Regions from separate parts of the Starkeya nomas genome, predicted to be linked through region 1. Evidence: riboswitches for the same ligand, from Rfam matches in the RefSeq annotation. Region 1 holds a riboswitch; each other region holds the start of a gene.
The links. Region 1 has a riboswitch for cobalamin ahead of cobW (cobalamin biosynthesis protein CobW). Riboswitches for the same ligand answer to the same signal wherever they lie in the genome.
Positions count from the first base shown of each region.

Region 2: it holds a riboswitch for cobalamin, as region 1 does, so the genes downstream of both, metE (5-methyltetrahydropteroyltriglutamate--homocysteine S-methyltransferase) here and cobW (cobalamin biosynthesis protein CobW) in region 1, are expected to answer to the same signal.
Region 3: it holds a riboswitch for cobalamin, as region 1 does, so the genes downstream of both, STARVERO_RS07800 (ribonucleoside-diphosphate reductase subunit alpha) here and cobW (cobalamin biosynthesis protein CobW) in region 1, are expected to answer to the same signal.

Region 1 covers NZ_CACSAS010000001.1:2,190,907-2,201,319, reverse strand. Annotated here, with positions in the region: gene recQ (DNA helicase RecQ) at 1-1,675, opposite strand, end outside; gene cbiB (adenosylcobinamide-phosphate synthase CbiB) at 1,802-2,779, shown strand; gene STARVERO_RS10700 (cobyric acid synthase) at 2,807-4,291, opposite strand; gene STARVERO_RS10695 (TM2 domain-containing protein) at 4,317-4,565, opposite strand; gene cobO (cob(I)yrinic acid a,c-diamide adenosyltransferase) at 4,704-5,318, opposite strand; gene cobU (bifunctional adenosylcobinamide kinase/adenosylcobinamide-phosphate guanylyltransferase) at 5,323-5,835, opposite strand; gene STARVERO_RS10680 (HupE/UreJ family protein) at 5,851-6,468, opposite strand; gene STARVERO_RS10675 (CbtA family protein) at 6,519-7,244, opposite strand; gene STARVERO_RS10670 (CbtB domain-containing protein) at 7,264-7,449, opposite strand; cobalamin riboswitch at 7,483-7,701, opposite strand; cobalamin riboswitch at 7,770-7,977, shown strand; gene cobW (cobalamin biosynthesis protein CobW) at 8,090-9,151, shown strand; gene cobN (cobaltochelatase subunit CobN) at 9,340-10,413, shown strand, end outside.
Region 2 covers NZ_CACSAS010000001.1:1,606,557-1,616,969, reverse strand. Annotated here, with positions in the region: gene zigA (zinc metallochaperone GTPase ZigA) at 1-419, opposite strand, end outside; gene STARVERO_RS07785 (acyl-CoA thioesterase) at 547-1,302, opposite strand; gene metE (5-methyltetrahydropteroyltriglutamate--homocysteine S-methyltransferase) at 1,299-3,668, opposite strand; cobalamin riboswitch at 3,781-3,985, opposite strand; gene STARVERO_RS07775 (NAD(P)/FAD-dependent oxidoreductase) at 4,140-5,465, shown strand; gene STARVERO_RS07770 (MFS transporter) at 5,481-6,734, opposite strand; gene STARVERO_RS07765 (hypothetical protein) at 6,731-7,129, opposite strand; gene STARVERO_RS07760 (TonB-dependent receptor) at 7,133-9,316, opposite strand; gene STARVERO_RS07755 (helix-turn-helix transcriptional regulator) at 9,588-10,413, shown strand, end outside.
Region 3 covers NZ_CACSAS010000001.1:1,619,195-1,629,607, forward strand. Annotated here, with positions in the region: gene STARVERO_RS07800 (ribonucleoside-diphosphate reductase subunit alpha) at 1-2,747, opposite strand, end outside; cobalamin riboswitch at 2,866-3,066, opposite strand; gene STARVERO_RS07805 (metal ABC transporter substrate-binding protein) at 3,199-4,122, shown strand; gene STARVERO_RS07810 (manganese/iron ABC transporter ATP-binding protein) at 4,119-5,024, shown strand; gene STARVERO_RS07815 (metal ABC transporter permease) at 5,060-5,881, shown strand; gene STARVERO_RS07820 (metal ABC transporter permease) at 5,878-6,723, shown strand; gene STARVERO_RS07825 (NAD(P)-dependent alcohol dehydrogenase) at 6,838-7,884, opposite strand; gene STARVERO_RS07830 (LysR family transcriptional regulator) at 8,050-8,943, shown strand; gene STARVERO_RS07835 (GlsB/YeaQ/YmgE family stress response membrane protein) at 9,037-9,288, shown strand; gene STARVERO_RS07840 (hypothetical protein) at 9,355-9,642, opposite strand; gene STARVERO_RS07845 (EAL domain-containing response regulator) at 10,004-10,413, shown strand, end outside.

The DNA.
Region 1 (10,413 bases):
GCTCGGCGGCCAGTTCGCGGCGCAGCGCCTTGAGCTTGCCGAGCAGCGCCGCCTCGGCCGGCGCCAGCTCCGGTCCACCTTCCCCGCGCGCGAAGCGCTCCCGCCGCCGCTTGGCGGGCGCCGCGAGGGTGAAGGCGCGGGTGCCGTCGAGCACGGCGAGGCCGGTCTCGGCGAGGGTGAGGGCGCCGAAGCGGGTGGGGTCGGCATGCAGAGCGCCGGTCGCCACGAGCTGGCGCAGCAGCGCGCGCCATTCGGTCGCCGGCTTGTCGGCGCCGGCGCCGAAATCGGCCAGACGGTCATGGCCGCGTGCGCAGATCTGGTCGTTGCGCTGGCCGGTGACGACGCTCGCAATATAGGCCGCGCCGTAGCGCTCGCCGGTGGCGCGCACGAGCCGCAGCACGAGTTGGGCGTCCCGGCTGGCATCCACCACCTTGGGCGGGTCGCGGCAGACGTCGCAGGTGCCGCAGGCCTTCGCCCGCTCGCCGAAATAGCCGAGCAGAACGGCGCGCCGGCAGGTCACCGCCTCGCAGAAGCCGACCATGGCGTCGAGCCGGCGGGCCTCCACCATCTTGCGTTCGGGCGGGGAGGGCTCCTCGTCGAGGAAGCGGCGCCGGGTGGCGATGTCGCCCGCCGAATAGAGCAGCAGCGCCTCGGCGGGCTGGCCGTCGCGGCCGGCGCGGCCGATCTCCTGATAATAGGCTTCCAGCGTGCCGGGCGCGTCCGCGTGCAGCACGTAGCGTACGTCCGACTTGTCGATGCCCATGCCGAAGGCGACCGTCGCCACCATCACCACGCCGTCCTCGGCGAGGAAGACCTCCTGATTGGCGGCGCGCGCTTCCGGGCTCATGCCGGCATGGTAGGGCAGGGCACGGATGCCGGCGCCGGCCAGACGCTCGGCCGTCTCGTCCACCTTCTTGCGCGAGATGCGGTAGACGATGCCGGAGACGCCGTCGCGCGCCCGCACATAGCTTTCGATCTGCCGCGCAGGATCCTTCTTCGGCTCGATGCCGATGAAGATGTTCGGCCGGTCGAAGCCGGAGACGAAGACCCGCGCCTGCCCGCCGAACAGCCGCTCGACGATGTCGTCGCGCGTCGCCCGGTCGGCGGTGGCGGTCAGCGCGACGAGCGGCAGGCCGGGGAAGATCTCGCGCAGCCGGCCGAGCCCGAGATATTCGTTGCGGAAGGAATGGCCCCATTGCGAGATGCAGTGCGCCTCGTCCACCGCGACGAGGCCGAGCGGCAGGCGCGACAGCGCCGCCAGCATGCGCTCGGTCAGCAGCCGCTCGGGGGCGAGATAGAGCAGGCGGATCTCGCCCGCCGCGACACGGCGCCAGATGGCGACGTTCTCCTCGCGGGATTTTCCCGAGTGGATGGCCTCTGCCGCAACACCCTGCAGCTTCAGCGCGTTCACCTGGTCGTCCATCAGCGCGATGAGCGGCGAGACGACGATGGAGAGGCCGCCCAGCACCAGGGCGGGTAGCTGGTAGCACAGCGACTTGCCGGCGCCGGTCGGCATCACCGCGAGGGTCGGCACTCCGGCGAGGACAGAATCCACCACGTCCTGCTGGCCGGGGCGGAAGCGGTCGAAGCCGAACACTTCGGCGAGCCGCGCGCGCTTGGCTTCCTCGACGTCGGGCGGCAGGATGCCGTGCGATGAGGTGAGCGGGATGTTCATGCGGCGGGCGTCGTCCGGTTGATGGCGCGGGAAGCCGCGCGAAGGGTCTTGATGGCGGGCGCATGGGCGGAAATGGTGGTCCCGCGCATCCGCCGGATTCGCGAGCTTTCCTGAGAATCACTTCCGATGGCGCTCGAACTCACCCTTGGTTTAACGCTGGCGGCGCTGCTGTGCGAGGCTGCGTTCGGCTATCCGAACATTCTCGTGCGTTTCCTCGGTCATCCCGTGATGTGGATCGGGCGGCTGATCGGCGCGCTGGACGGCACGATCAACCGCGATGGCGACCCGCCCGGCTGGCGGCGTGCCGCCGGGATCGCGGCGCTGGTGGTCATCATCGTGGCGAGCGGGGCGGCGGCGGGCTTCGCCCAGAAAATGCTTCTCTCGGTTCCGTTCGGGTTCCTCGGCGTCGCCCTGCTCGGCTCGACCCTGTTCGCCCAGCGCAGTCTCCACGATTTCGTGGGGCGCGTGGCCGACGGACTCGACGAGGGGCTGGAGGCCGGGCGGAAGGCGGTCTCGCACATCGTCGGGCGTGACCCGGAAAGGCTGGACGAGGCCGGCGTGTCGCGCGCGGCCATCGAGAGCCTCGCCGAGAATTTTTCCGACGGCATCGTCGCGCCGGCGCTGTGGATGGTGATCGGCGGGCTGCCGGGCGGGGCGATCTACAAGGCGGTGAACACGGCCGACAGCATGATCGGCCACCGCGACGCGCGGCATGGCGATTTCGGCTGGGCCTCGGCGCGGTTCGACGACCTGATCAACCTGCCGGCCTCGCGCCTTGCCGGCCTGCTGATCGTGGCGGGCGCGGTATTCGTGCGTGGGGCCTCTCCCAGCGGGGCCTGGCGGGCGATGCTGCGGGACGCGAAGAAGCACCGCTCGCCCAATGCCGGCTGGCCGGAGGCGGCGCTTGCCGGCGCGCTCGGTATCGGGCTAGCCGGGCCGCGCTACTATGGCGGTGCGCTCTCGGTGGACGGCGTGATGGGAGAGGGCGGCCGGCGCGCGTGCACGGCCGACGACATCCGCCGCGCGCTGAGGCTGTATCGCGCGGCCGACGCGGTGATGATCGGGCTGGTGGCGGCGCTGGCGCTGGTGGCCTGGAACTGGTGAGGCCGATTCCGGCCGGCGGGTGCTGGGCTATCCGCCGGCCAGTTCCATGAGCCGGTCGAGATCGACATGCAGCTCCAGATGCGCGGCGAGGGCATCCAGCGTCGCCTCGACGCCCTCCTCGTAGCGAAGATCGCTCGGCGCGGCGCCGAGCGTCGCCAGCCACAGCGCGCGCTGGCGTTCATCGGCGAACAGGCCGTGCGCATAGGTGCCGGTGATCCGGCCATCCGCCGAGACCGCGCCTTCCGGCCCCTCGCCGTTGATCTGCGCGAAAGGACGGGAGCGGCCGGGCCCTTCCGTCACGCCCATATGCATCTCATAGCCGGAGAAAGGCGCGCCGGAAGCCATGCCGGTGACGGCGACGAGGCGCTTCTCGCCGGCGAGCACCGTCTCGACGTCCAGCAGGCCGAGACCCGCGACCCTGCCGGGCGGTCCTTCGATGCCTTCGGGATCGGCGATGGAGCGGCCCAGCATCTGGTAGCCGCCGCACAGGCCCAGCACCCGCCCGCCACGCCGCGCATGGGCGGCAAGGTCGATGTCCCAGCCCTGCCGGCGGAAATCCTCGAGATCGGCAATGGTGGACTTCGAGCCGGGCAGGATGACGAGATCGGCATCGCCCGGCAGAGCCGTGCCGGGGCGGATGCGCAGTACCTCGACGGAGGGCTCCGCATCCAGCGGGTCGAGATCGTCGAAATTGGCGATGCGCGGCAGGAGCGGCACGGCGATGCGGATGTGGGCCTCCGGCTTGGCCTGCGCCGCGGCGTCGAGGCCGAGCGCGTCCTCGGCCGGCAGGCGGCGGGCATCGGGGAAGAAGGGGATGAGGCCCAGCGCTTCCCAGCCGGTGCGCCGGGTGATCTCCTCCATGCCGCTGGCGAACAGCGCCGGGTCGCCGCGGAAGCGGTTGACGAGGAAGCCGCGGATCATCGCCGCGTCCTCCGCCGGCAGCACCGCATGCGTGCCGACGAGGCTGGCGATGACGCCGCCCCGGTCGATGTCGCCGATCAGGATGACAGGCACATCGGCCGCGCGGCAAAATCCCATATTGGCGATGTCGCCGGCCCGCAGGTTGATCTCGGACGCCGAGCCGGCGCCCTCGACGAGCACGAGATCGGCTTCCGCACGGAGCTTTCCGTAGCTCTCCAGCACCGCTGCCATCAGCGAGGGCTTGAGCTTCTGGTACTCGCTCGCCTTCGCCGTGCCGCGCGCGCGGCCCTGCACCACGACCTGCGCGCCGATCTCGCTCTGTGGCTTCAGCAGCACCGGGTTCATGTGGACGGAAGGCGCTACGCGCGCTGCCCGCGCCTGCAGTGCCTGCGCGCGACCGATCTCGCCACCGTCAGCGGTGACGGCGGCGTTGTTGGACATGTTTTGCGGCTTGAAGGGGCGGACTTTCAGCCCGCGATTGGTGTAGGCGCGTGCGAGGCCGGCGACGATCAGCGACTTGCCGACATCCGAGCCGGTGCCCTGGAACATGAGGGCGCGCGGGGGGGCGGAAGGCGCGCGAGGGGCGTTCATCGCGCGCCCTCGCGCGGAAGAGGCGTCAGCCGTGACGGGTGCCCGGCTCGCGGTAGTCCCGCGCTTCCAGGTGATCGACGCGATACTGGAGATTGGCTTCGCGGATCATGCCGGGGATGAGGAACAGGTCGATGAGCTGGCCGATGCCCAGAAGGCCGACGGTGAGCAGCCACAGCGCGCCCGTCCAGTAGCGGCCGGCATAGAAACGGTGGATGCCGCATATGCCCACGAGGCAGAAGAACCAGAACAGATAGGCGACGGGAGCCGAGCGCATCGGTGCGCATCTCCATGACGAAACCACGCCGCAATATCCGGCGCCGCGCATGACATAGGAATGCCGCTGGGGAATTGCGAGATCGCACGGTGCAATTCCCCGGCTGTGCCGGTTCCGGGCGCGTGGGGGCCGCGCGCATCAGAATTCGATGCCCTTCTGCGCCTTCACCCCGGCTTTGAAGTGGTGCTTCACCAGCCCCATCTCGGTCACGAGGTCGGCGGCCTCGACCAGCGTCGGCTTGGCGTTGCGGCCGGTGACGACGACATGGAGGTCCGGCCGGCGGGCGGCGAGGACCGTCACCACCTCCTCGACGGGCAGGTAGTCATAGCGCAGCGCGATGTTCAGCTCGTCGAGGATCAGCAGGCCGAGGTTCTCGTCGGCCATCAGTTCCCGGGCCTTGTCCCAGGCGCGGCGGGCGGCGGCGATGTCGCGGGCGAGGTCCTGCGTCTCCCAGGTGAAGCCCTCGCCCATGGAGTGCCATTCCACGCGGTCGCCGAAAGCCGCAAGCGCATCGCGCTCCGCCGAATGCCAGGCGCCCTTGATGAACTGCACCACGCCGACTTTCCCGCCATGCCCGAGCACCCGCAGGGCGAGGCCGAAGGCGGCCGTGGACTTGCCCTTGCCGGCGCCGGTGTGGACAATCAGCAGGCCCTTCTCGGCGGTCTTCTCCGCGACTTCCGCGTCCTGAACCGCCTTGCGCTTCTCCATCTTGGCGCGATGGCGCGCGGCCTCTTCCGGGGAGATGTCGCTCATTCCGTCACCCCGATCCCTTCACGTTCATGGGCAGCCCGGCGACCATGAAGACCACGCGGTCCGCCCGCTGCGCAACCATCTGGTTGAGGCGGCCCTGCGCGTCGCGGAAACGGCGGGCCAGCGCGTTGTCCGGCACGATGCCGAGGCCGACCTCGTTGGAAACGACGATCACCGGGCCGCCATGCCCCGCCAGCGCCTCGACGAGTGCGGCGCTCTCGGCCGCGACGTCGCCGTCGGCCAGCATGCGGTTGGTCAGCCAGAGCGTGAGGCAGTCGACCAGCACCGGCCGCCCGGCGGGCAGGCCGTTCAGCGCGTCCGCAAGGTCGTGCGGGGCGTCGAGCGTGCGCCACTCCGCGCCGCGCCGCGAGCGGTGGAGCGCGATGCGCTCCACCATCTCGTCGTCATAGGCCTGCGCCGTCGCGATATAGGTCCACGGCGGCATGAGACGCTCGACGAGTTCCTCGGCGTGCCGGCTCTTGCCGGAGCGGGCGCCGCCGAGGACGAGGGTGAGCGCCACGGCTGAGGCGTCCGATCAGCCCGGAACGACCTGGCCGATCACCGCCGCGAAGCCGATGCCGGCCACCGCCGCGCCGGCGAGGCGCGGAGCGAGGGCCGAGGCAGCACGGCTGGCGACCAGGGCGACGCCGATCGACAGGGCGGACTGGATCAGGACGAGGCCCGCCAGATAGGCGTAGAGCGGCGTCGGCTCGGCGCCGACGATCGACTCGCCATAGGCGTAGCCGTGGAACAGGCCGGCGATAGCGAACAGCGCCGCCCACGCGCCCGTGGCCACGCGCTCGCCGCGCGCCAGCAGGAAACCGGCGAGAAGCACGCTCGCGGCGACGACCAGCTCGGCCGCCGGAAGGTTGACGAGCGAGAGGTGGACGCCGACGCCCACGGCGGATGCCGCGACGAAGACAATCGGCAGCCACAGCGGCATGCCGCCCAGCGCGGTGGCGACGCCCACCGCCACGAGGAAAGCGAGGTGGTCGGGACCGATCACCGGATGGGCGAGGCCGGAAATGAAGCCCTCGCCGAAGGTCGAGGGCATTTCGCCGCCCATGGCATGGTGGGCGAAGGCCGGGGACGAGGCGACGAGCGCGAGCGCGGCGGTCGGAAGGACGGCGGCGCGCCGAAGGATCGGGTTCATCGAGGCTCCTTGGCCCTTCTCGATGAAGGGCAAGTCATTGAAAAATAAGGTCAGGTGCCGGGCGTCGCGAGACGCGGCCGCAACCAGCCGGCGAGCCCGCCGAGGAGGGACCAGAAGACGAAGCTCGCTACGATGGTCGCAACCACGAAGCTGTGGTGTAGCGATTCCGGGATCGGGCTCTCGTGGCTCGCGGGCTGCGGCGCGCCGATGATCTGCGGCGCCACGATCAGCGCGACGCCGAGAATGGCGAGCATCGGGGTGCGGCCGAAGGCGATGAGGGCGAGGCCCGCCGCGGTGGCCGCGGCCGTGCCGACCCACCAAACCTGACGCGCCGCGAGGTCGGCCGCCGGCATGGCGGGCAGCTCCGGCGGCAGGCCGAGACCCGGTGCCAGCGTGAACACGGCGAAGCCCGCCAGACCCCAGATGACCCCCTGGCGCCAGCCGGTCAGCCCGCCGGCGAGCTCGCTGGCCGCGACCAGCAGCAGGCCGAAGCCGAAGCCCGTCAGCACCATGGCGAGCACGGTGTAGGCGTTGCGCTCGAAGCCGTCCGCCGGGCCCCATTCGTCGGCGTCGTGGCTGTGCTCGGCGGTGCCCGGCGCATGCTCGTGCGTCGCGGTTTCCGCAGGTGCCGGGGCTTCCGCCTCGCCGGAACCCTCGAAGGTTTCCGCCTGAAGGATCAGCGGAACGGTCGTGAAGATGTGGACGGCCGAGCCGACGAGGCCCGTGCCGATGCCCGCCAGCGCGGCGACGAACAGAATCGTCCTGAAAAGCGACATGATGCGTCCCCCGTAACGGTCAGTGGCAGGGGAAGGCGGTCGCGTGGCGGACGTCGTGCGTGGCGTTGTGCACGGCGCTGATGTGGGAGAAGCCCACGCCGCCCAGCACGAAGACGCCAAGCAGCGCCGCGAACGTGATCTGGATGGTGCGCGAGGCGATGGATTCGTGGGAAGCAGCCGCGCTGTGGCTGTTCTGGGTCGGCATGGTCGGCTCCTTTGACCCTCCACCCGAGGATCTGTGCGGGTTGCGTCGCCGGCCGGTCTCCTGGCTCGCGGGTCTCGGCCCTTCCCCGCCTTCCCGGCGCTGCCGCCAGTGGCTGTTGGAGAAGGGCTCGCCGCTTACAGTTGCGGGGGCAGCCGCGGATTCGGCGTCGACCTTGAAGGAAGGTTTCCGCCCCACCGCGTTCCCGTCTTGCGTCCCGTGCGCATCACGGGAACCGACGACTCCGGCGACTATAGTCCAGCCGCCGGCTACCGCAACCGGCTCGACCGCCGGTCGCGTTGACAATTCGCATGGGCACTCCTTTAGTGGCCCCGACCGTCGGTTCCTTCCTTCCGGGGAAGGACGAAGAGGGAATGCGGTGCGGAGGCCCGAAGGCGCTCCAATTCCGCGGCTGCCCCCGCAACTGTAAGCGGCGAGCCTCAGCCGGAAGCCACTGGGGAATTCTCCGGGAAGGCGGCGACGAGGCGACGACCCGCGAGCCAGGAGACCTGCCGGCGGTCCGGTCGTGCGTGCCGGCGGGGTGCCCGGCAGTCAGGCAGAGCCGCGCCTCCCGCGGCTTCGCGCGGAAATCCTTCCGCGACCGGCGCATCCCGCGAACGTTGGATTTTCGTGGAGACGCCGCATGAACACCGCCGCCCCGACCCCTCTCGACCGGGTGCCGTGCACCATCGTCACCGGCTTCCTCGGCTCCGGCAAGACGACGCTGATCCGCCACGTGCTGGAAACCGTGAAGGGCAAGCGGCTGGCGGTGATCGTCAACGAGTTCGGCGATGTCGGCATCGACGGTGAGATCCTTAGGGGATGCGGCATCGACACCTGCCCGGAGGAGAACATCGTCGAGCTGGCGAATGGCTGCATCTGCTGCACCGTGGCGGATGATTTCGTGCCCGCGCTCGACGCCATTCTCGCGCGCTCGCCCAGGGTCGACCACATCCTGATCGAGACCTCCGGCCTCGCGCTGCCCAAGCCGCTGGTGCAGGCCTTCCACTGGCCGGCGATCAGGAGCCGGGTGACGGTGGACGGCGTGGTCGCGGTGGTGGACGGCGCGGCGCTGGCGGACGGGCGCGTGGCGCATGACCATGACGCGCTCAGCCAGCAGCGCGCGGCGGATGCCTCGCTCGACCATGACGACCCGATCGAGGAAGTGTTCGACGACCAGATCGCCTGCGCCGACCTCGTGATCCTCACCAAGGCGGACCTGATCGATGCGGCCGGGCAGGCCAGGGCGCGGGCGGCGCTCGACGCCGAGCTGCCCAGGGGCGTGCGGGTGGTGAGCGTTACCGAAGGCCGGGTCGACCCCGTGGTGCTTATGGGGCTCGGCGTCGGCACGGAGAACGACATCGAGAACCGCAGGACCCATCACGACAATGAGGCCGAGCACGATCACGACGATTTCGACAGCTTCGTCGTCGAGGTCCCCGAGATCGCCGATCCGGCGGAGTTCGCCGCCCGCATCGCCCGCGCGGCGGAGGAAGCGGAAGTGTTGCGGGTGAAGGGTTTCCTGCCCGTCGCCGGCAAGCCGATGCGCCTGCTGGTGCAGGCGGTCGGCCCGCGCGTGGCGCATCATTTCGACCGCGCATGGGGCGCGGAACCGCGTGTGGGGCGGCTCGTCGCCATCGGCCTCAAGGGCCTCGATCGGGCGAAGGTGGAGGCCATCCTCGCCGGGGAACGGGAGGTCGCGTGATCGGGCGCCTCGCCCATGCGCGACGTCATGGCCGGACGTGTTCCGAAGTCGGCATTTGCCTACTTCTGTCTCTAGAGTGCGGAACTCGGGCTTGCCCGAGTTCCGGCCATCCACGTCTTTGGCCGATGAAGAAGTCGTGGATGCCCGGGCGATGCCCGGGCATGACGGCCTTCTGAGCGAGGCCGGCCATGCACATCCTCACCACCACCTCGAGCAGCCTCGACGATCTCGTCGAGCCGGTTGATCTCGGCCAGATGCCGGGGGAGGTGGTGGTCGTGTCCTTCGCCGACAGCGACCTGATGGGCCTCGCTTCGGCGCTGGCGCGGGCGCAGGATGCCGGCCTGCCGAGCCTGCGCCTCGCCAATCTGCGCGATCTCCGGCATCCGATGTCGGTCGATCTGTGGATCGACAGCGTGGCCGTTCATGCGCGGATCGTCGTCGTGCGCCTGCTCGGGGGGCTCGACTGGTGGCGCTACGGCGTCGACCGGCTGAGCGCCGAGGCAAGGGCGCGCGGCTTCGCGCTGGCCGTGCTGCCGGGCGAGGATCGCGACGATCCACGGCTCGCGGAGGCCTCGACGCTGCCGCCGGCGGAGCTGGAGGCGCTGCTCGGCTATTTCCGCGCCGGCGGGCCGGCGAACATGCGCGCGCTGCTGGAGCGGCTGGCCCTGCATGCCGGCCGTACCTTCGCCCCGACGCCTCCCGTGCCGGTGCCGCTGGCGGGTTTCCACGCCTGGGAAGGCGAGGGGGAGGCTGCGGGGCGGGCGGTTCCGGTCATCTTCTATCGCTCCATGGAACTGGCCGGGGACACCGCGCCGGTGGACGCGCTGTGCACCGCTCTCGCCGCCAAGGAATTGACGCCGAAGCCGATTTTCGTGGCGAGCCTGAAGGAGCCGACCTCCATCGCCTTCCTGAAGGAGGCGCTGGCCGCTCTCGATCCCGCCGCCATCGTCACGCTGACCGCCTTCGCCGCCGCCGATCCGGGCGAGGAAACCGTTCTCGACGCCGCCGGGGTGCCGGTCCTGCAGGCGGTCGTCGCCACCACCCGGCGCGAGGCCTGGGTGGAGGGCGTGCGCGGGCTGACCAGCGCCGACCTCGCCATGCATGTGGTGCTGCCCGAACTCGACGGGCGCGTGCTCGCCGGGGCCGTCTCGTTCAAGGCGCCGGACACGGCGGCGGCCGCCGTGCCGGGATTCGCCGGGCTGGTGAATCGGGCGGAATGCAACCGTATCGAGCAGGTAGCAAAACGCGTAGCAGCGCTGGTG
Region 2 (10,413 bases), 580 kb from region 1:
GCGTCGACCACCGTCACCATCGTGTCGAGCCGGGAGACGTCGGAGAGGGAGAAGCCTTCCTCGTCGCGGAACTCGAAGGTCGCGGCGACGGGCAGAGGCTCGGCGATGCCGGTGGATTCGATCAGCAGATAGTCGAAGCGGCCCTCGCCGGCGAGGCGGCGCACTTCGGCCAGCAGATCGTCGCGCAGGGTGCAGCAGATGCAGCCATTGGTCATTTCGACCAGCTTCTCCTGCGTGAGCGAAAGGTTGGCGCCGCCCGAGCGCACGAGTTCGGCGTCGATGTTCACCTCGGACATGTCGTTGACGATGACCGCGACGCGCAGGCCCTCTCGATTGGCGAGGACATGGTTCAGCAGGGTGGTCTTGCCCGCGCCGAGGAAGCCGGAAAGCACCGTTACCGGAAGGCGAGAGTCGGACATTTATGCGCGCTCCACTTGCATATTGATACATTATATCATTTGCACGGGAGGGGAGATCGATCAAGCTTGGGAAGCTGGCGGGGACACCGGAGAGTGACCCCGCCAGCCGTCATAATGCCGCGTTTCGTCAGGACGCGACGGCGACCGGCCGGTGGTCGGCATCCACCGCCACCATGACGAATTCGCCGGTGCCGCAGAGATGGCGCTCGCCGGTCGCGAGGCTTTCGGACCACAGGCGGACGGCCACCGTCATCGAGCTGCGGCCGGTGCTGGCGAGCCGGGCCTCGACCTCGGCCACGTCGCCGGGTGTGATCTCGTGGCGGAAGTCGACACGCCGGGAGGAAGCCATCACCACCGCCCGGCGGGCGTGGCGCGTCGCCACCACGAAGGCCGCCTTGCCCATCGTCGCGAGGGCGCTGCCGCCATGGAGGCTGCCGTAGTGGCTGGTCTGCTCGGGCATGACCAGATCGGCCATGCGCAGCACGCCGGGTTCTTCCGGCGCCGGTGGGGGCGGTGGCGGCATGGGCGCGGGCGTACCGACCGCGACCATGTCCAAGGTCCCGCGCGTGCAGCGCCGCCGCTCGCCGGTCAGCGGCGCCTCGGAGACGAGCTCGACCTCGACGCTGAGCGAGCGCCGCCCGACCCGCGCCACCCTCCCGGTCAGCTCGACGATCTCGCCGAGCCGTGCCGGCGCGACGAAGTCGATCCGCTCGCAGGAGGCCGTGACGAAGTCGGCGCGCGCATGCCGGGCCGCCGCGATGAAGGCGACCCGGTCCATATGCGCGAGCGCGGCGCCGCCGAACAGCGTGCCGTGATGGTTGGTGGCGCCCGGGAAGACGATGTCGACGAGACGCGTTTCTCCCGGGCTCGCGCGTCCGGTCATTCCGCCGCCCGCGCCGTACCGGGGCGCAGGCGCCGGGCGGCTTCCACCATGTTGACCAGTGCCGGGCGCACTTCCTCCCATTTGCGGGTCTTCAGGCCGCAGTCGGGATTGACCCAGACCTGCTCCGGCCGCAGGCGCTGCGTCGCCCTGACGAGGAGTTCCTCCATCTCCTCCACGCTCGGCACGCGCGGGGAGTGGATGTCGTACACGCCGGGCCCGATCTCGTTCGGGTAGCGGTAGCTCACGAACGCCTCGAGCAGTTCCATCTTCGAGCGCGAGGTCTCGATGGAGATGACGTCCGCGTCCATCGCGGCGATGGCGGCGATGATGTCGTTGAACTCCGAGTAGCACATGTGGGTGTGGATCTGCGTCGCGTCGGCGACGCCGGAGGCGCAGAGGCGGAAGCTCTCGACCGCCCAGCCGAGATAGGCGTCCCAGTCGGCGCGGCGCAGCGGCAGCCCCTCGCGGATCGCCGCCTCGTCGATCTGGATCATCGCGGCGCCGGCCTTCTCCAGGTCCGCCACCTCGTCGCGAATGGCGAGGGCGATCTGCCGGCAGGCAAGGCTGCGCGGAACGTCGTCGCGCACGAAGGACCAGTTGAGGATCGTGACCGGCCCGGTGAGCATGCCCTTCATCGGCTTGTGCGTGACCGACTGGGCGAACTTCCACCATTCCACCGTCATCGGCGCCGGCCGCGCCACGTCGCCGAACAGGATGGGCGGGCGCACATAGCGCGAGCCGTAGCTCTGCACCCAGCCGTGCCGGGTGAAGGCGAAGCCCGAGAGCTGCTCGCCGAAATACTGCACCATGTCGTTGCGCTCGAACTCGCCGTGAACGAGCACGTCGAGGCCGATCTCGTCCTGCCAGCGGATCGCCGCCGCCGTCTCCTGCTTGAGGAAGGCCTCGTAGGCGGCGTCGCCCAGTTCGCCCTTGCCGTGCGCGGCGCGCGCCTTGCGCACCTCGGCCGTCTGCGGGAAGGAGCCGATCGTCGTGGTCGGGAACGGCGGCAGGCGGAGCCGGTGGTGCTGGGCTTCCGCCCGAACGGGGAAGGGGCTCCGGCGCTGAGTCATGTTGGGCGTCACTGCGGCGAGGCGGGCCGCCACGGCGGAGCTGTGCACCTTGGCCGAGGCCCGGCGCGCATCGGCGGCCGCGCCCGACGCCATGAGCTTGCTAAGCACCACCTCGCGCCCGCCGGCCAGCGCGGTGGCGAGGGTGGTCAGCTCGTCCATCTTCTGCACGGCGAAGGCGAGCCAGCTCTTCACGTCCGGGTCGAGCTCGATCTCGCGTTCGAGATCGATGGGGACGTGCAGCAGCGAGCAGGAGGGGGCGATCTCCACATGATCGGTACCACGCCGGCGCACCACCGGCTCCAGCGCGTCGAGCAGCTTCGGCAGGTCGGCGCGCCAGACGTTGCGTCCGTCGATGACGCCGAGGGAGAGCACCAGCCCGGCCCGCGCCTTTTCCGACACCGGCCGCAACTGCTCCGGCGCGCGGGCGAGATCGAGGTGCAGCCCGGCGACCGGAAGCGCCAGCGCCGTGTCGAGATTGTCGCCCAGCTCGCCGAAATAGGCGGTGAGTATGATCTTCAGCCTCGGCAGCGCGTGGGCGAAGAAGCCGTAAGCCTCGCGCAGGGCGGCGCGCGTCGGCTCGTCGAGGTCGAGCACGAGGCAGGGCTCGTCCATCTGCACCCATTCCGCCCCGGAGGCCGCCAGCCGGCGCAGCACCTCGACATAGACCGGCAGCAGGTCGCCGAGCAGGCTCAGCGGGTCGAGGCCGGGATCCTTCGCCTTGCCGAGCTTGAGGAAGGTGACGGGGCCGAGCAGCACCGGCCGCGTCTGGTAGCCGAGGGCCTTCGCCTCGCGATACTCGTCGACCGGCTTGGTGGAGGCGAGGGTGAAGCGCTGCCCGGCGGAGAATTCCGGCACCATGTAGTGGTAGTTGGTGTCGAACCACTTGGTCATTTCCAGCGCCGGCACCCCGTGCCCGTGCTCCTGGCCATGGTCATGCCCGTGCGCGCAGGCTCCGGCAGCGCCCTGGCTGCCGCGCGCCATGGCGAAATAGGTATCGAGCGAAACTGGCCCGCCGGACCAGCCATAGGCCTTGGGGATGGCACCGACCATCACGGCGGTGTCGAGCACGTGGTCGTAGAGCGAGAAGTCGTTCGACGGGATGTTGGTCACGCCGAGCGCCTTCTGCCGCGCCCAGTTAGCGGCGCGCAGGCGCGCGGCGGAGTCGAGCAGCGTCTGCGCGCCGCTCCGGCCCGCCCAGTAGTCTTCGAGCGCGGCCTTGAGTTCACGGCGCGGACCGATCCGCGGCGTGCCGAGGGTGGAAACCGGCACCGTGCCGGACGAGTATGGGAAGTTCATCGGCTAACCCCATGAAAATGGGGGCAAAGGCCGAGCGGACGCATAGGCGCGTGCGGGCCGGCGCGATGAGCCGGCGGACGCGCGAACGCACCACCGGGACACCCCGCCCAGGGACGACTATGGTGCCGTGGCAGGTCTCCTGGCTCGCGGGTCGTCGCCTTCGTCCGGCCTTCCCGAGGCAGGATGCCTCAGTGACGCGAAATGGACGTCGGCTCGCCGCTTACAGTTGCGGGGGCAGCGCCGGCCTTGCCCGAAGGCGCACCGGCTTCCCTCTTGGCTCCGGTTGAGGCCGGAGAACCACGACGCTGCGAAGATGAGCCGGCGGCGGCCGGATGTCAATGAATGATATAAGGACATCTTTATGTCCGCATATCGAAACCATCCGTCGCGGTCGATCTTGTCGTTTGACGCCGGCGGGTCGAACGTGGCCGGCGTTCGGCCACGGTACCTGGAGTCGGAAAGGAGCCTGCCATGTCGGCGACGCACGCTGAGGACAGCCGCCATCACCTCGTTGTCGTCGGTGCAGGCTTCGGCGGGCTCGAGGCGGTCCACCGGCTGGCGGGCGCGCCGCTGCGCATCACCCTGATCGACCGGCGCAACCATCATCTGTTCCAGCCACTGCTCTATCAGGTGGCGACGGCCTCGCTCGCTACCTCGGAGATCGCCTGGCCGATCCGTCACCTGCTGCGCCGCCGCCGCGAGGTCACGACCCTGCTGGCGACGGTCGCGGGCGTGGACAAGCAGGCGCGCCGGGTGCTGCTCGATGACGGTTCCTTCCTGTCCTACGACACGCTGGTTATCGCGACCGGCGCGCGCCACGCCTATTTCGGCCATGACGACTGGGAGTCCTTCGCGCCGGGCCTGAAGACGCTGGAGGACGCCACCACCATCCGGCGGCGCATCCTGCTGGCGTTCGAGCGCGCAGAGCGCGAGGCCGATCCGGCCCGCCGCAAGGCCCTGCTGACCTTCGTCATCATCGGCGCCGGCCCCACCGGGGTCGAACTGGCGGGGACCATCGCCGAGCTGGCGCACATGACACTCGTGGACGAGTTCCGCAGCATCGACACGCGGGAGGCGCGCGTCGTGCTCATCGAGGGCGGCCCGCGCGTGCTGGCGGCCTTTACGGAGGACCTGTCCACCTATGCCCAGCGTTCGCTCGAAAAGCTCGGCGTCGAGGTCGAGCTGGGCAGCCCCGTCACCGAATGCACGGCGAACGGCGTTGTCTATGGCGGAAAGACCGTGCCCGCCGCCACCATCATCTGGGCCGCTGGCGTTCAGGCTTCCCCGGCGGCGGAGTGGCTCGGCGTCGCCGCAGACCGCGCCGGGCGCGTGCAGGTGGAGGCGGACCTCACGGCGCCGGGCAACCCGGAGATCTTCGTCATCGGTGATACCGCCGCCGTCGTCGCGCCCGACGGTTCGCCCGTTCCCGGCATCGCCCCGGCGGCGAAGCAGCAGGGCGGGCATGTCGCGCAGACCATCCGCGCCCGGCTTGCCGGGCAGTCCGGGAGCTCGCCGTTCCGCTACCAGCATGCCGGCAGCCTCGCCACCATCGGCAAGCGGCTGGCGGTGATCGACTTCGGGCGGATCAAACTCCGCGGCGCCCTCGCATGGTGGATATGGGGTCTCGCCCACATCTACTTCCTGATCGGCGTCCGCAACCGTCTGAGCGTTGCCCTGAGCTGGCTATGGATTCATACGCGCGACCAGCGCAGCTCGCGCCTGATCACGCAGGGGAGCGCATCGCCGAAGCCCGCGGCTTCCATGCCGGCAAGGACAAGCGAAGGGGCGGAGCTCTGAGGCGTCGTCGGCGGCTCAGGAGGCGGGACGCGCCGCCTGTCCGGCGTCGAGCTGGCGGCGCGTGAACAGGACGGCGGCCAGCGAGAGTGCCGCCGACAGGGCGAACAGCGCGCCGTAACCGATGCGGTCGGCGATGATGCCGGCGAGGCTCGAGCCGACGAGGTAGACCACCAGCTGGGCGCAGGCGAGCACGGTGAAGTCGGTGCCCGGCTGGTCCTTCGATGCCACCGCCATGAACAGGCTGTAGAGTGCGACGATCTCCATGTAGCGGATCAGCGTCTGGAAGGCGGCGGCTCCGAACAGGGTCGGCCAGCCGGTCACCAGATCGAAGGCGTGGAGCGCGAACAGGGCGAAGCACACCGTGCGCAGCCCGCCCAGCAGCGTGAGCACGCCCGGGGTCCCCAGGCGCAGCAACAGCACCGCCGCGAGGCCGGAGCCGACGAGCCCGGCAGTCGCCGCCGCGCCGCCCGAGAGATAGCCGACGATGTCGAGCGGCACGCCGCGGTCGACGAGATAGGGGCCCTCCATCGCCTTCACGAAGCCCTCGCTCGCCCGGTAGACCAGCGCGACGATCAGGATCTCGCGCGCCTCCGGCCGGGCCCAGAACGCCTTGAGCGACGGGCGCGGCCCTCCCGGCGCGACATCGTCGCTCTCCCGCATGGCGAAGGCGGCGGCGAGGGGGAGCAGCGAGAGCGCGGACATGGTCCAGATCATCGGCCGCCAGCCGAGGTGATGGTAGATGACGAGGCTGAGCGTGCCGCCGATGACGACGCCGAAGGCCACCGCGCCGCCCTGTATGGCATTGCCGAAGGGCCGGTCGCGCACCGCGAGCTGGCGGGTGGCGTAGCCGTCCGTGGCGATGTCCTGCGTCGAGACCAGCAGCGAGATGACGAAGCCGATGGCGAGGAACGCGCCCGTGTCCGTCGGCTCGATGAAGGCGAGCAGCCCGATGGCGAACACCGTGCCGGTCTGGGTGATGAGGATCCAGCCGGCACGATGGGCGCGGGCGATTGGGCGCAGCCGGTCGACCCGGGAGGCCCAGAGGAATTTCAGCACCAGCGGCAGCATCAGCACCGACAGCAGCCCGATGGCGGTGCGCGAGACGCCCTGCTCGCGCATGATCGGCGGGATAGCGGCCACCAGCAGGTAGCTGGGGATCGACTGGGCGAGATAGAGCCCCGCCAGCACGATGAACAGGCGCAGCCGGCCGATGGGCGGCGTCCCGGCCTCGCCGGGCAGGGGGCGGGCCTCTGCGAGTTCCCCGCTCATAGGGGATGTGTCTCCGGCTGCGTCGTGCGTGAGGGCCGGTGCCGCTCCACGAAATCCCGCGCCGTCGCTTCATCCGGCGAGGCGAGGAAAGGGAACGACCACAGCCGGCGGAACATCACCGCGCTCTCCTCGGTGGCGCCCGGCCGTACCATCGCGCAGGCGCGGCAGCGCTCCTCCATCTGTGCGCGGGTGCGCTTGAACCACAGAGCCTGCCCCTTCTCGCCCTCGCGCGACAGGGCGGGGCCGCCGCCGAAAATCGCCAGCAGCACAAAGGGGTGCGCCATCAGCGCCAGTCGCTCCAGCGCGGCGAGATAGGCGCGCTCGTCGTCGGCGGCGTAGGGCTGGTGGAAGCGGAGCACGGCGAGGTCCCCCGCCTCGATGTCGAGCGAGACCATCGGTCAGAAGGTCTTCGAGAAGCCGACCGTGATGGTGCGGCCCCAGCCATAGACGTCGTAGCTGCGGGTGGCGCTCGCCGAGGGGTTCGCATAGGTCTCGTCGAGCAGGTTGTCGACCGAGACATAGAGCGTGCCGCCGGCGAAGGGATGGGCGAGGGCAGCGTTCAGCGTGGCGCCGCCGTCGATCTCGAAGGTCTCGGTGCCGTCGAAGCGGTCGCGCCCGCTCCAGAACTCCACTTCGAGACGGACCACCGTCCCTGTGTCGAAGCGGTAGTTCCCGTACACGGTGCCGCGGAACGGCGTGGCGATGCGGTTGTTGGGCAGCCACGCGTCGATCGTGCCGTCGCCGTCCGAGTCCCACTCGCCCTCGCGCCAGGCGAGGTTGGTGCCGAGCGCCAGATTGCTGGTGACCTCGTATTCGCCGGTGAACTCGACGCCGTAGGTGATCTCCTTCGACTGGCCGATGGTGTTGGTGGAGGCGACGAAGTTCACGCCCTCGTCCGAGGTCGAGTAGTAGCCGGCGAGGCTGCCCCGGAAGCGGCCGAGGCTGCCGCGCACGCCGATCTCGTAGTTGTTGACGATCTGCGCCTCGATGCCGAGGTCGTCGAAGCTCACGCTCATCTGCTTGGGGCAGGTGTAGGGGATGGGGCGCAGCCGGGCGCCGAGATAGCAGCCATAGGTGAGGATCTGCGAGGTGCCCTGCGCGCCGGCGCGGCGGGTGAAGGCGCCGATGTCCGGCAGCGCGAAGCCCTGGCTGAAGCCGCCATAGATGTCGATCGTGTCGGTCAGCTTGTAGGTGGCGCCGATGTTGAAGGTGGCGGCGGAGTAGTCGTAATTGCCGCCGGTGACGGCGAGTTCCGGCAGCACCGCATAGCCCAGCCCCGGAAAGCCGAGGAAAGCGGCGGGGCGGGTGAAGTCGTTTACCTCCACGTCGAGATATTCGTAGCGCATGCCGCCGCGCACCACGAGCCGTTCGCCGATGGGGAGCTGGAGCTGCGCGAAGCCGGCATAGGTCATCTGGTTGAGCGGCGTGAACACGTCCTCGCCGTTGGTCAGCGTCTGCCAGGTGTCGTCGTGGACGATGTCGGTGCCCCAGGTCAGCTTCGCGCCGTCGAGAATGGGAAGCGGCGTGTCGACGGTCAGGTTGAAGCCGGCGCGCTCGGAGTAGAGGACCGTCTGGTTGTAGGGCGAAGTCGGGCTGCCGAGATTGCCGGAGTAATAGACCATGAAGTTGTTGTTTATGTCGAACTCGCTGTAATTGAAGCGCTTTCGAATGTCGTTGTAGTAGGCGAGCATGCTCAGGTCGCCGAGTGCGAAGGCGCTGTCGGTGTAGCGCAGCGAGAAGGACTTGGTGTCCTCCAGAACGCTCTCGCCGCTATAGGGATTGCCGATGTCGGGCGCGGCGAAGGGGCCCGAATAGTCGGTCATCCACTGCGGATCCTGGTTCAGGTAGATCCAGTTCGCCTGCGCCTCGATGCGCTTGCTGGCATCGAAGTCGTAGCCGATCTTCCCGAGGAAGTTGCCGCGTCCGTAATTGTCGCCGCCGCCCTGGCCGAGCATGCCGTCGGAGGGCAGCAGGCGGCCGTTGCCGTCATAGGTGTTGTTGGCGAAGGCGCCGGTGGCGGTGACGAGGTAGTCGAAGCCGCCCGGCGCGCGGCCGGAGACCGTGCCGGAGATTTCCGGCGCCAGCGACTCGCCCGGCTTGGCGGTGAAGGCGCGCAGCGCCGTGTTGATCGAGACGGTAGGCGCGCCGTCCGTCGGGCGCTTGGTGATGAAGTTGACCGTGCCGCCGGTGGCCCCGGCGCCGTAGGTGCTGGCGGCGCCCGCCACCACCTCGATGCGCTCGACCGAGTTGAGGTCGATGAGCGCCAGCAGCCGCGAGACGTTGCGCAGCGGGATGTTCATCGGCACGCCGTCGATCATCACCAGCAACTCGCGGCCGCGGAACGTCTCCGAGGCGCCGGAGATCGTCTGCGTGGACACGCTGTAGCCGGGGATCAGCTTGGCGAGCACCGCCGCGGGATTGTTGGTGAGCTGGAGCTGCTGCTCGATCTCGTTGCGCTCGATGACGCGCACCGTCTGCGGCACGTCGCTGATCGGGCGGTCGGCGCGGGTCGCCGTCACGGTGACGGTATCGAGATCGATGGTCTCGCCGCCGGCGGATTCCTGGGTCTGTTCCCGTGCCATCTGGGCGAGCGCCGGCGCCGCTGCTACGAGCGAGAGAAGACTGAACGAAGCCAGAAGCAATCCGCGCGAGCGAGCGATCATATCTTTGAACAATTCTGATAAGGCAGCTCATGCCCGAAAGGCAATTGCGCCGAGTTGCGTGTATCGCTCTTCTAGATACTGTCGTATACGATTTGCTTGGGCAGACGCGAAACGAAATATGGACTAAAGCGAACTCGGTGACTTAAGATCGTTCTGTCGCGTTAGGGCAACATCTTAGAAATATTCCATAATGAGCGAGCGTTATGAGCCGGTCTGGTTCACGACCGAGGGCGTGCCTCCCCGCCGGCGCGCGGAGGCGGTGGCCGAGGCTTTCGCGCGGCTGATCGGCGACGTCGCGATCGACTTTCCGCTGCGGCCGCGCAGGCCGGTGCGTATGGTGCATTGCGCCCTGCCGGGCGCGCTGATCACCACCTGCATCGAGCTGCGCGCCCATCTGCGTCTCGGCGAGGGGGCGACCGGCGGCGACGTCGTCCTCGCCCGGCCGGTCGGCGGCGCGATCCGGGTGCGGCAGGGCGGGCGCGAGGCGGTGGTGGTCGAGCGCGACGCCACGCTGATCTCGCTCGGGCAGCCCTTCGAGATCGACGCCACCGGCGCGGAGCGCTTCGATTTCCTGCGTATCGCGGCCCCGGCGGTGGCGCGGCGGCCGGCGCTGGCACCGAGCCTGCTGCAGCCCGCCCTTGCCACCGACAACCGGCTGGTGCTGCTCACCCACTATGCCGGCGCGCTGCTGCAGGGGATGATCCCCCTCGACACCGAGCGCCATGCCCGGCTTGCCGGCAATCATCTGCGCGATCTTGCCGGCACGCTGTTCGGCCTCGACGAGCCGGTCGACGCGGCGTTGAGCCCGGCGGTCCGCCTGGCCGCGGTGAAGGAGCAGGTTGAGCGCGAGTTCATGCGTCGCGACCTGTCGGTCGAGACGGTCGCGCAGAGCCAGGGCGTGACGTCGCGCTATGTGCAGAAGCTGTTCGCCGGGGAGGGCACCACCTTCACCCGCTATCTGCTGGAGCGGCGGCTGGATGCGGCCCATGCGGCCCTGCGCGGCGCGGGCCGTGGCG
Region 3 (10,413 bases), 570 kb from region 1:
CCCTTCAGCGTCGATTTCTCGACATGGGTGGCCGAGCGCGAGCGCAGGTAATAGGTCGTCTTCAGCCCGCGCCTCCATGCGAGGCGATAGGTCTCGTCGAGCTTGCGACCCGAGGGATTGGCGACGTAGAGATTCAGCGACTGCGCCTGATCGATCCATTTCTGCCGGCGCGACGCCGCTTCGATCAGCCAGGCGGCATCGATCTCGAAGGCGGTGGCATAAAGCGCCTTGAGGTCGTCCGGGATGCGGTCGATCTGGCCAACGCTGCCGTCGTAATATTTAAGATCGGAGACCATCACCTCGTCCCACAGGCCGCGGGCCTTCAGGTCGCGCACCAGCGCGGCGTTCACCACCGTGAAGTCGCCAGACATGTTCGATTTGACGAAGAGATTCTGGTAGGCGGGCTCGATCGACTGCGACACGCCGCAGATGTTGGAGATGGTGGCGGTGGGCGCGATGGCCATGCAGTTGGAGTTGCGCATGCCGGAGGCCTTCACCCGCGTATGCAGGCTCTCCCAGTCGAGCGTCGCAGAGCGGTCGAACTCCGCGCCGCCGCGCGCCTGCGCCAGCAGTTCCACGCTGTCGATGGGCAGCACGCCCTGCGACCAGAGGGAGCCCTCGAAGCTCGGATAGCGCCCACGTTCGGCAGCAAGGTCCACCGAGGCGGAGATCGCGTGGAAGCTCACCGCCTCCATGCTCTCGTCGGCGAAACGCACCGCATCATCGGAGGCGTAGGGAATGCGCAGCGCCTGCAGCGCGTCCTGAAAGCCCATGATGCCGAGGCCGACCGGCCGGTGCTTCAGGTTCGAGCGGCGGGCCTCAGGGATGGTGTAGAAATTGATGTCGATGACGTTATCGAGCATGCGCATCGCCGTCGCGACCGTGCAGGCGAGACGTGCATGGTCGAGGCCGTCCCTGGTGACGTGGGCCAGCAGGTTGACCGAGCCGAGATTGCACACCGCCACTTCGTCGTTCGACGTGTTCAGGGTGATCTCGGTGCACAGGTTGGACGAATGCACCACGCCGGCATGCCGCTGCGGCGAGCGGATGTTGCAGGGGTCCTTGAACGTCACCCACGGATGGCCGGTCTCGAACAGCATGGTCAGCATGCGCCGCCACAGATCGAGCGCGCGCACGGTGCGGAACACCTTCATGCCGCCCTGTGCCGCCTTCGCCTCGTAGGCTTCGTAGGCGTCCCGGAAGGCCGGGCCGTAGAGGTCGTGCAGCTCCGGCGTCTCGTCGGGCGAGAACAGCGTCCACGAACCATCCGCCTCGACCCGCTGCATGAACAGGTCCGGCACCCAGTTGGCGGTGTTCATGTCATGGGTGCGGCGACGGTCGTCGCCGGTATTCTTGCGCAGATCGAGGAACTCCTCGATGTCGATGTGCCAGGTCTCGAGATAGGCGCAGACGGCACCCTTGCGCTTGCCGCCCTGATTGACGGCGATGGCGGTGTCGTTGGCGACCTTGAGGAACGGCACCACGCCCTGGCTCTCGCCGTTGGTGCCCTTGATATGGGCCCCGAGCCCGCGCACGCGGGTCCAGTCATTGCCGAGCCCGCCGGAATATTTGGCCAGCAGGGCGTTGTCCTTGATCGACTTGAAGATGCCGTCGAGATCATCCGGCACGGTGGTGAGGAAGCAGGAGGAGAGCTGCGGGCGCAGCGTGCCGGCATTGAACAGCGTCGGCGTCGAGGCCATGAAATCGAAGGAAGACAGCAGGCGATAGAACTCGATCGCCCGCGCCTCCCGGTCGACCTCGCGTAGAGCCAGCCCCATGGCGACGCGCATGAAGAAGGCCTGCGGCAGCTCGAAACGGGTGCCGCGCGCGTGCAAGAAATAGCGGTCGTAGAGGGTCTGCAGGCCGAGATAGTCGAACTGGAGATCGCGCTCGGGCAGCAGCGCGGCGGCGATCCGTTCCAGATCGAAGCGGCCGAGTTCCGGGTCGATCAGCTCTTCTTCGATACCGCGGGCGACATAGGCTCGGAAATAGTCCGCGTAGCGCTCCGCCATTTCCGCCTGCGTCGCCTGCTCGGGCCGGCCGGCGAGGAAAGTGAGCGCCTCGCGGCGCAGCTTGTCGCCCAAGAGGCGGGCGGAGACCTTGGCGTAGTTCGGCTCGGTCTCGATCAGCGTACGGGCGGCGAGGATGGGCGCCAGCGCCAGCTCGTCGGCGCTGATGCCGTCATAGAGGTTGCGGCGGGTCTCCGAGAGGATCGCCTCGGCGGACACGTCGGCGAGCCCGGCGACGGCCTCGCCCACGACCGTCGCGAGCCGGGCCTCGTCGAGCGGCACCCGCATCCCCTCGCCTGTCGTCATGTGCAAGGCCGGTGCTGTGCCGGGCACCACCGCCACGGCGCGCTCCCTCGCCCGCTCCTCGCGGTAGAGCACATAGGCGCGGGCGACCTTGTGGTGCTCGCCGCGCATCAGCGCCAGTTCGACCTGGTCCTGGACGTCCTCGACATGGAAGGTGCGGCCCGCGTCTGCCCGCCGCGTCAGGCCGGTGACGATCTGCTCCGTCAGCCCCGCCACGATGTCGTGCACGCGCCGCGAGGCGGCGGCATTCGTCCCCTCCACCGCGAGAAAGGCCTTGGTGAGCGCCACCGCGATCTTCGAGGCGTCGAAGGGCGTGACGGCGCCGTTGCGGCGGATCACCTGAAAGCCCGGCGTCGCTGTACCGGCGCCGGAGGCGGAGACGAGCGGTTCGGGAATCCGGGAGGACGGACGTTCGGCTTCGAGAGCGAGAGTCATCGGCTGCAAACCCCGTTGCATGGGGCAAGGGCCGAGCGGAGACGACATGGGCGGACGGGCGGAACAAGCAAGCCGGCGGCACGACCACAGCGTTCCACCGGGACACCCCGCCCGAGGACGTTTCATCTGGGTCGCGGCAGGTCTCCTGGCTCGCGGGTCGTCGCCTTCGTCCGGCCTTCCCGAGGCAGGATGCCTCAGTGACGCGACATGGGACGTCGGCTTGCCGCTTACAGTTGCGGGGGCAGCTCCGGTGTCACACCGGATTCCCTCTTAGCCTCCTCATCTTCCGACTCGAAGGACCGTGACACCCATATGTAGGGGCTCATGCGACAGAATTGTCAATTGGTAGCGCACACGCGTAAAAAGCCTCAGATGCAATTAATTCGCAATTGCATACCGAGTGGCGTTCGATAAGATGCTCTTGCAAGTCATTCGCAAGAAGGAGTGGGATATGCGCAGCAGGCGCGTGGTTCTGGCCGGCCTCGCGGCCATTGGTCTCTTGAGCGCGGGAGTTTCCGGCGCATTGGCGCAGGAGGCCGCAGGGCCGAAGTTCAAGGCCGTGACCACCTTCACCGTCATCGCCGACATGGCGCGCAACGTCGCTGGCGACGTCGCGGTGGTGGAATCGATCACCAAGCCCGGAGCGGAAATCCACAACTACGCGCCGACGCCCGGCGACATCCAGCGCGCCCAGGGGGCGCAGCTCGTGCTGTGGAACGGACTCAATCTCGAACTGTGGTTCGAGCGCTTCTTCCAGAACCTGAAGGACGTGCCGAGCGTGGTGGTCTCGCAGGGGGTCGAGCCGATGGGCATCGCCGAGGGTCCCTACAAGGGCAAGCCCAATCCCCATGCCTGGATGTCGCCGAAGGACGCGCTGATCTACGTCGACAACATCCGCGACGCCTTCGTGAAGTACGACCCGGCGAACGCCGCCACCTACACGGCCAACGCCGATGCCTACAAGAAGCAGATCGAGGCTTCCGTGGCGCCGATCCGCGAGAAGCTCGCGTCCATTCCCGAGGACAAGCGCTGGCTCGTGTCCAGCGAAGGCGCCTTCTCCTATCTCGCCCGCGATTTCGGGCTGAAGGAGCTTTATCTCTGGCCGATCAACGCCGACCAGCAGGGCACGCCCCAGCAGGTGCGTAAGGTGATCGATGCCGTGCGCAAGAACGGCATCCCCACCGTGTTCAGCGAAAGCACCGTCTCCGACAAGCCCGCGCGTCAGGCCGCCCGCGAGGCAGGCGCCCATTATGGCGGCGTGCTCTATGTCGACTCGCTCAGCGAGCCGGATGGGCCGGTGCCGACCTATATCGACCTTCTGCGCGTGACCACCGGCACGGTGGAAAAGGGCCTTGCCGAGGGGCTTTCGCAATGAACGCGCCACTCGTCCGGTCCCGCGCCGCCGAAGGGCTCGCGGTGCGGGACGTCGCCGTCACCTACCGCAACGGCCACACCGCGCTGCGCGACGCCAGCTTCGAGATCCCGACCGGCACCATCACGGCACTGGTCGGGGTGAACGGCTCGGGCAAATCGACCCTGTTCAAGGCGATCATGGGGTTCGTCCGCGTCGCGCGCGGCACGATCTCCATCCTCGGCCGCAGCGTCGACGAGGCGCTCAGGAGCAATCTCGTCGCCTATGTGCCGCAAGCCGAGGAGGTCGACTGGAACTTCCCCGTGCTGGTGGAGGACGTGGTGATGATGGGGCGCTACGGGCATATGGGCCTGTTGCGCATCCCGCGCGCCGCCGACCGGGCGGCGGTGGATACGGCGCTGGCCCGCGTCAACATGGGCGAGTTCCGCAAGCGGCAGATCGGGGAGCTTTCCGGCGGCCAGAAGAAGCGTGTGTTCCTCGCCCGCGCTCTGGCGCAGGACGCCAAGGTGATCCTGCTCGACGAGCCCTTCACCGGCGTCGACGTGAAGACCGAGGACGCCATCATCGCCCTGCTCAAGGCGCTGCGCGCGGAGGGCCGTGTGATGCTGGTCTCCACCCACAATCTCGGCAGCGTGCCCGAATTCTGCGACCGCACGGTGCTGATAAAGGGCACGGTGCTGGCCTATGGACCCACCGCCGAGACCTTCACCGAGGCCAATCTGGAGCGCACCTTCGGCGGCGTGCTGCGCCATTTCGTGCTCGGCGGCGCCGGACTGCACGACGATGACGACCGCCGCCAGCTCGCCGTGCTGACCGACGACGAGCGCCCGCTCGTCTTCTATGGCGAGAAGGGCGCGATGCAGCCGAAAACCAGCGAGGAACAGGTCACGGAGGGAAAGCCGTGATCGAGCTTCTCAGCGAGCCCTTCGGCTACGAATACATGCGCAACGCGATCTGGGTCTCGGCCCTCGTCGGCGCGGTGTGTGCCTTCCTCTCCTGCTACCTCATGCTCAAGGGCTGGTCGCTGATCGGCGATGCGCTCTCGCACGCCATCGTTCCCGGCGTGGCCGGCGCCTACATGCTCGGCCTGCCCTTCGCCATCGGCGCCTTCTTCTCCGGCGGCCTCGCGGCGGCGGCCATGCTCTTCCTCAACCAGCGCACGCGGCTGAAGGAGGACGCCATCATCGGGCTAATTTTCTCCTCCTTCTTCGGGCTCGGCCTGTTCATGGTCTCGCTGTCGCCGACCTCGGTGAACATCCAGACCATCGTGCTGGGCAACATCCTCGCCATCACGCCGGAGGACACGCTGCAACTCGTCCTCATCGGCGTCGTTTCGCTGGCGATCCTGCTGGCGAAGTGGAAGGACCTGATGGCCGTGTTCTTCGACGAGGCGCATGCGCGCTCGATCGGTCTCAACCCCACGGCGCTGAAGGTGTTGTTCTTCACCCTGCTGTCGGCCTGCACGGTCGCCGCGCTCCAGACCGTGGGCGCCTTCCTCGTCATCTGCCTCGTGGTGACGCCGGGCGCCACCGCCTATCTGCTCGCCGACCGCTTTCCGCGGCTGCTGGCCATCGCCGTCGCCATCGGCGCGGTGACGAGCGCGGTCGGCGCCTATGCGAGCTTCTTCCTCGACGGCGCCACCGGCGGCATCATCGTGGTGCTGCAGACGCTGATCTTCCTCACGGCCTTCGTCTTCGCCCCCAAGCACGGCATGCTGGCGGCGCGGCGGCGGGCGGCACAGGCACTGAAGGCGGGGCTGTGACCATGATCGACACGCTGCTCACGCCCTTCCAGTTCGAGTTCATGGTCAACGCGCTCGTCATCTCCGGCCTCGTGGCCGTGCCGATGGCGCTGCTGTCCTGCTTTCTCGTGCTCAAGGGCTGGTCGCTGATGGGCGACGCGGTCTCGCACGCCGTCTTCCCGGGCGTGGTCCTCGCCTACATCGTGGGGTTGCCCTACGCGATCGGTGCCTTCGTCGCCGGCATGTTCTGCGCCGTGGCGACGGGCTTCCTGAAGGACAACAGCCGGATCAAGCAGGACACGGTCATGGGCATCGTGTTCTCCGGCATGTTCGGCGTCGGCCTCGTGCTCTACGTGAAGATCCAGTCGGAAGTGCACCTCGACCACATCCTGTTCGGCGACATGCTCGGCGTCTCCTGGCGTGACATCGCGGAGACCGCCGCCATCGCCGCCATCACCGCCGGCGTCCTCGCGGTGAAATGGAAGGACTTCCTGCTGCACGCCTTCGACCCCATACAGGCGAAGGTGGCGGGCCTGCGCGTCGGGTTGCTGCATTACGGGCTGCTCTGCCTGATCTCGCTGACCATCGTCGGCGCGCTGAAGGCGGTCGGCATCATCCTCGCCATCGCCATGCTGATCGCGCCGGGTGCCATCGCCTTCCTGCTGACGCGACGTTTCGGCTCGATGCTGCTGGCGTCGCTGGCGGTAGCCGTGGGGGGTTCGCTGCTCGGGGTCTATCTGTCGTTCTTCCTCGACAGTGCCCCTGCCCCGACCATCGTGCTGCTGATGAGCGTGCTCTTCGTCGGCGCTTTCATCCGAAGCCTGACGACCGCATCGCGTACCGAGGCGACGGGAGCGGCCTGAACATCCGCGCCAAGGGAAGGCTGCCGTCTCGTCTCCGCGACCGGCGCCCCTCCCCGGTGGCCACGCCCGCGCGGCGCACGCGGGCGTGGCGTTCTCCACGGTGACGCTATCCCCTCACAGGGAGAGCGAGGCCATGTCGATCACGAAGCGATAGCGCACATCCGACCGCTCCATGCGCTCGAAGGCATGGTTGATCTCGTCCATGCGGATCATCTCGACATCCGGCAAAATGTTCTTGGCGGCGCAGAAGTCGAGCATCTCCTGCGTCTGCCGGATGCCGCCGATGGGCGAGCCGGCGATACGGCGGCGCCCCAGCACCATGGGCACCGTGTTCGGCTCGTCGACCGGGCCGAGCTGACCGACGATCACCAGCGTGCCGTCGACGTCGAGCAGCGGCATGTAGGGATTGAGGTCGTGTCGGACCGGAACGGTGTCGATGATGAGATCGAAGCCGTTCGCCGCCTTCGCCATCGCCTCCGGGTCGGTGGAGACCAGCAGCGCGTTGGCGCCCAGGGCGTGCGCGTCCTTCGCCTTGTCCGGCGTCCGGCTAAGCACCGTGACATGCGCGCCCATGCCGGAGGCGAGCTTGACTGCCATATGGCCGAGGCCACCGAGGCCGATCACGCCGACCCGGCTGCCGGGGCCGACATTCCACGTGCGCAGCGGCGAGTAGGTGGTGATGCCGGCGCAGAGCAGCGGCGCGGCGCGAGCGAGGTCCAGCCCGTCCGGCACGCGCAGGACGAACTCCTCGCGCACCACCAGATGCTTGGAATAGCCGCCAAGCGTGTGTTCCTTGGTGAAGCGGTCGAACCCGCCATAGGTGCCGGTCTGCCCCTCGCGGCAGAGCTGCTCCTCGCCCTTGCGGCACTGGTCGCAATGCTGGCAGCTGTCGACCATGCAGCCGACGGCGACGAAATCGCCGGCCTTGTAGCGAGTCACGTCCGTGCCGGTCTCGATGACGCGGCCAATGATCTCGTGGCCGGGAATGGCCGGAAAGACCGTCCAGCCCCAGTCGTTCTTGGCCCAGTGCAGGTCGGAATGGCACACCCCGCAATAGAGGATCTCCATCACGACGTCGTTCGCACGCGGGGCGCGGCGTTCGAAGGAAAGGGGCGCGAGCGGCACGTCAGCCGAGGTGCAGGCAAAGCCGATGGTCTTCATGGATGCTTCCGTTGACGGTCGGTTCCGGGATGACGCGCACGAAGAGAAACGGGGCCGCGAACCGGGATTTCCGGGCGGCCCACGCGCGTCATTGTGAATTTATCGCCGGCGTCCGGCGTGGTTTAGAGCCGGAATTCCGCATGTACCTATATTCTGAGCTCATGAATGAGACGCGACGAACTCGGCGACCTCAGTGCCTTCCTCGCCGTTGCCGAAGAGCGCAGCTTCACGCGCGCGGCGGCGCGGCTCGGGACCTCGCAGTCCTCGCTCAGCCATACCGTCCGCCGTCTTGAGGAGCGCATGGGGGTGCGGCTGCTCACCCGCACCACGCGCAACGTCGCGCCCACAGAGGCGGGCGAGCAGCTTCTCGACACGCTGCGCCCCGCCTTCAACGACATCGAGGAGCGGATCAGCGCCATCGGCGCCCTGCGCCAGAGGCCGGCAGGCACGGTACGGCTGACCGCGAGCCCGCATCCGGCGGCCAGCATCGTCATGCCGGCCGCCTCGCGGCTGATGGCCGAGTATCCCGACGTCAAGATCGAGATCTCCGTCGATCTTCGCCTGACCGACATCGTCGCCGAGCGCTACGACGCCGGCATCCGCCTCGGCGAGCAGGTCGAGAAGGACATGGTGGCGGTGCGGATCGGGCCGGACCTGCGCATGGCGGTGGTCGGGTCGCCGGATTATTTCGCCCGCCACCCCAAGCCGAAGACGCCTCATGAGCTGACCCGACATTCCTGCATCAACCTGCGCCTTCCCACGCTCGGCGGCCTCTATGCGTGGGAGTTCGAGCGCAAGGGGCGCCCGCTGAACGTGCGGGTCGACGGCCAGTTCATCTGCAACGAGACGTCGATGATCATCGACGCGGCGCTGAACGGGCTGGGCCTCACCTGCCTGCCGGAGGACCTGTTCGGCACGCTGGTCGCCGAAGGACGGCTGGTACGGGTGCTGGAGGACTGGTGTCCGCCCTTCCCTGGATACCACCTCTATTATCCGAGCCGGCGCCAGACTTCGCCGGCCTTCCGCCTGCTGGTCGAGGCCCTGCGCTACCGCGAGTGAGGCTCCCATCGGGTACCAACGGGGAACCGGGAGGTAGCCCGCGGCGTTCTTCCGCCATCGCCATGTCTGGCGGGGCTTCTTGGGAGAGCGACTATGGAAGACGCACAAATCGGTTGGATCGCCGCGATCATCATCGGCGGCCTCGCGGGGTGGATCGCCTCGGGCATCATGAAGACCGGCACCGGAATCTTCATGAACATCGTTCTCGGCATCATCGGCGCCGCCGTGGCGAGCTTCATCTTCAGCTTCATCGGCGTCGGCTTCGGCGGCTGGCTGGGCTACCTCATCGCCGGCGTTCTCGGCGCCTGCATCCTCATCTGGCTCGTGCGGGTCATACGAAGCTAGACACGCTCCGCCGCCGCGCCCGCCGGTGCGGCGGCGTTTCCCCGATGCCTGCCCGTCCTCGATCCCTCAGAGCGGTGCACGCTCGCGCGTGCGCCCGACGCCCGCGGCGATGGCCGCGTAATCGAGGCTCTGGCCATCGCGCTCCATCGCCAGACGCAGGAAGCGGATCGGAAAGCGGATCGCCTCCACATTGGCGCCGCTCATGCAGGCCCCCCGCGTGGAGGCCCCCTTCTCGGCGCTCTTGAGCGCGGCGGTGATCTCGTCTCCGGTCAGAAGGCCCTTCGCCTTCAGCGCCTCGCATATCGCGGCGAGCGCCAGCAGCGTGCCTTCCATCTGCAGATTGGCGGTGTTCATCGGGACTCCTCCGGACGGTGCGGGAAGGTGATCTTCGGAACGCGGTCGAGCGGGAGACAACTCTTCTTCCACCGCTTCGGTTCGCCCGGCTCGGCATCCCGCCGCGCAAGGCCGGCGGGTATGACGCCACGCGCCGGCCACAACGGCAAGCTGCACTGCAGCAAAGCGGCAACGACCAGAAAGTCAGGCACCAGCAGAGCCGAGGAACCCACGTCCCTCCTAAGGCTTCCTATCGCGCAATCTCAATGCAATTGCCGATAGGTGCTGGCAAGGCGACAACATTACGTTATTCTACGTATGCCTTCCGCGTTGGTGAGTAGAGGGGCGGCGGTCGCTTCCCCTGACCTGGCCGGTGAGAACGATGCCTGAGCACAAGATTCTCATCCTCGACGACGAACCGGAGATCGGCGAGTACGTCGCGACGGTGGCGGAACTCAGCGGCTTCGAGGGCACCACCTTCAGCGAACCCGAGGCTTTTCTCGCCGCCATACCCACATGGCCCGAGGCCAGCGTGGTGATCGACCTGCAGATGCCCACGCTCGACGGCATCGAGGTGCTGCGGCGGCTGGCGGCGATGAAGTTCCGCCGTCCGGTGGTGATCATGAGCGGCGTCGACCGGAAGGTCCTCGAATCCGCCCGCCATTTCGCCCGGGCGCACGACCTCGAGGTCAGCGACATCGTCAGCAAGCCGGTACGGCTCGACGATCTCCGGCAGGTCTTCGAGCGCCTCCGGGTGAGCATCCACCTGCTGCCGACCCGGGGCGAACTCAC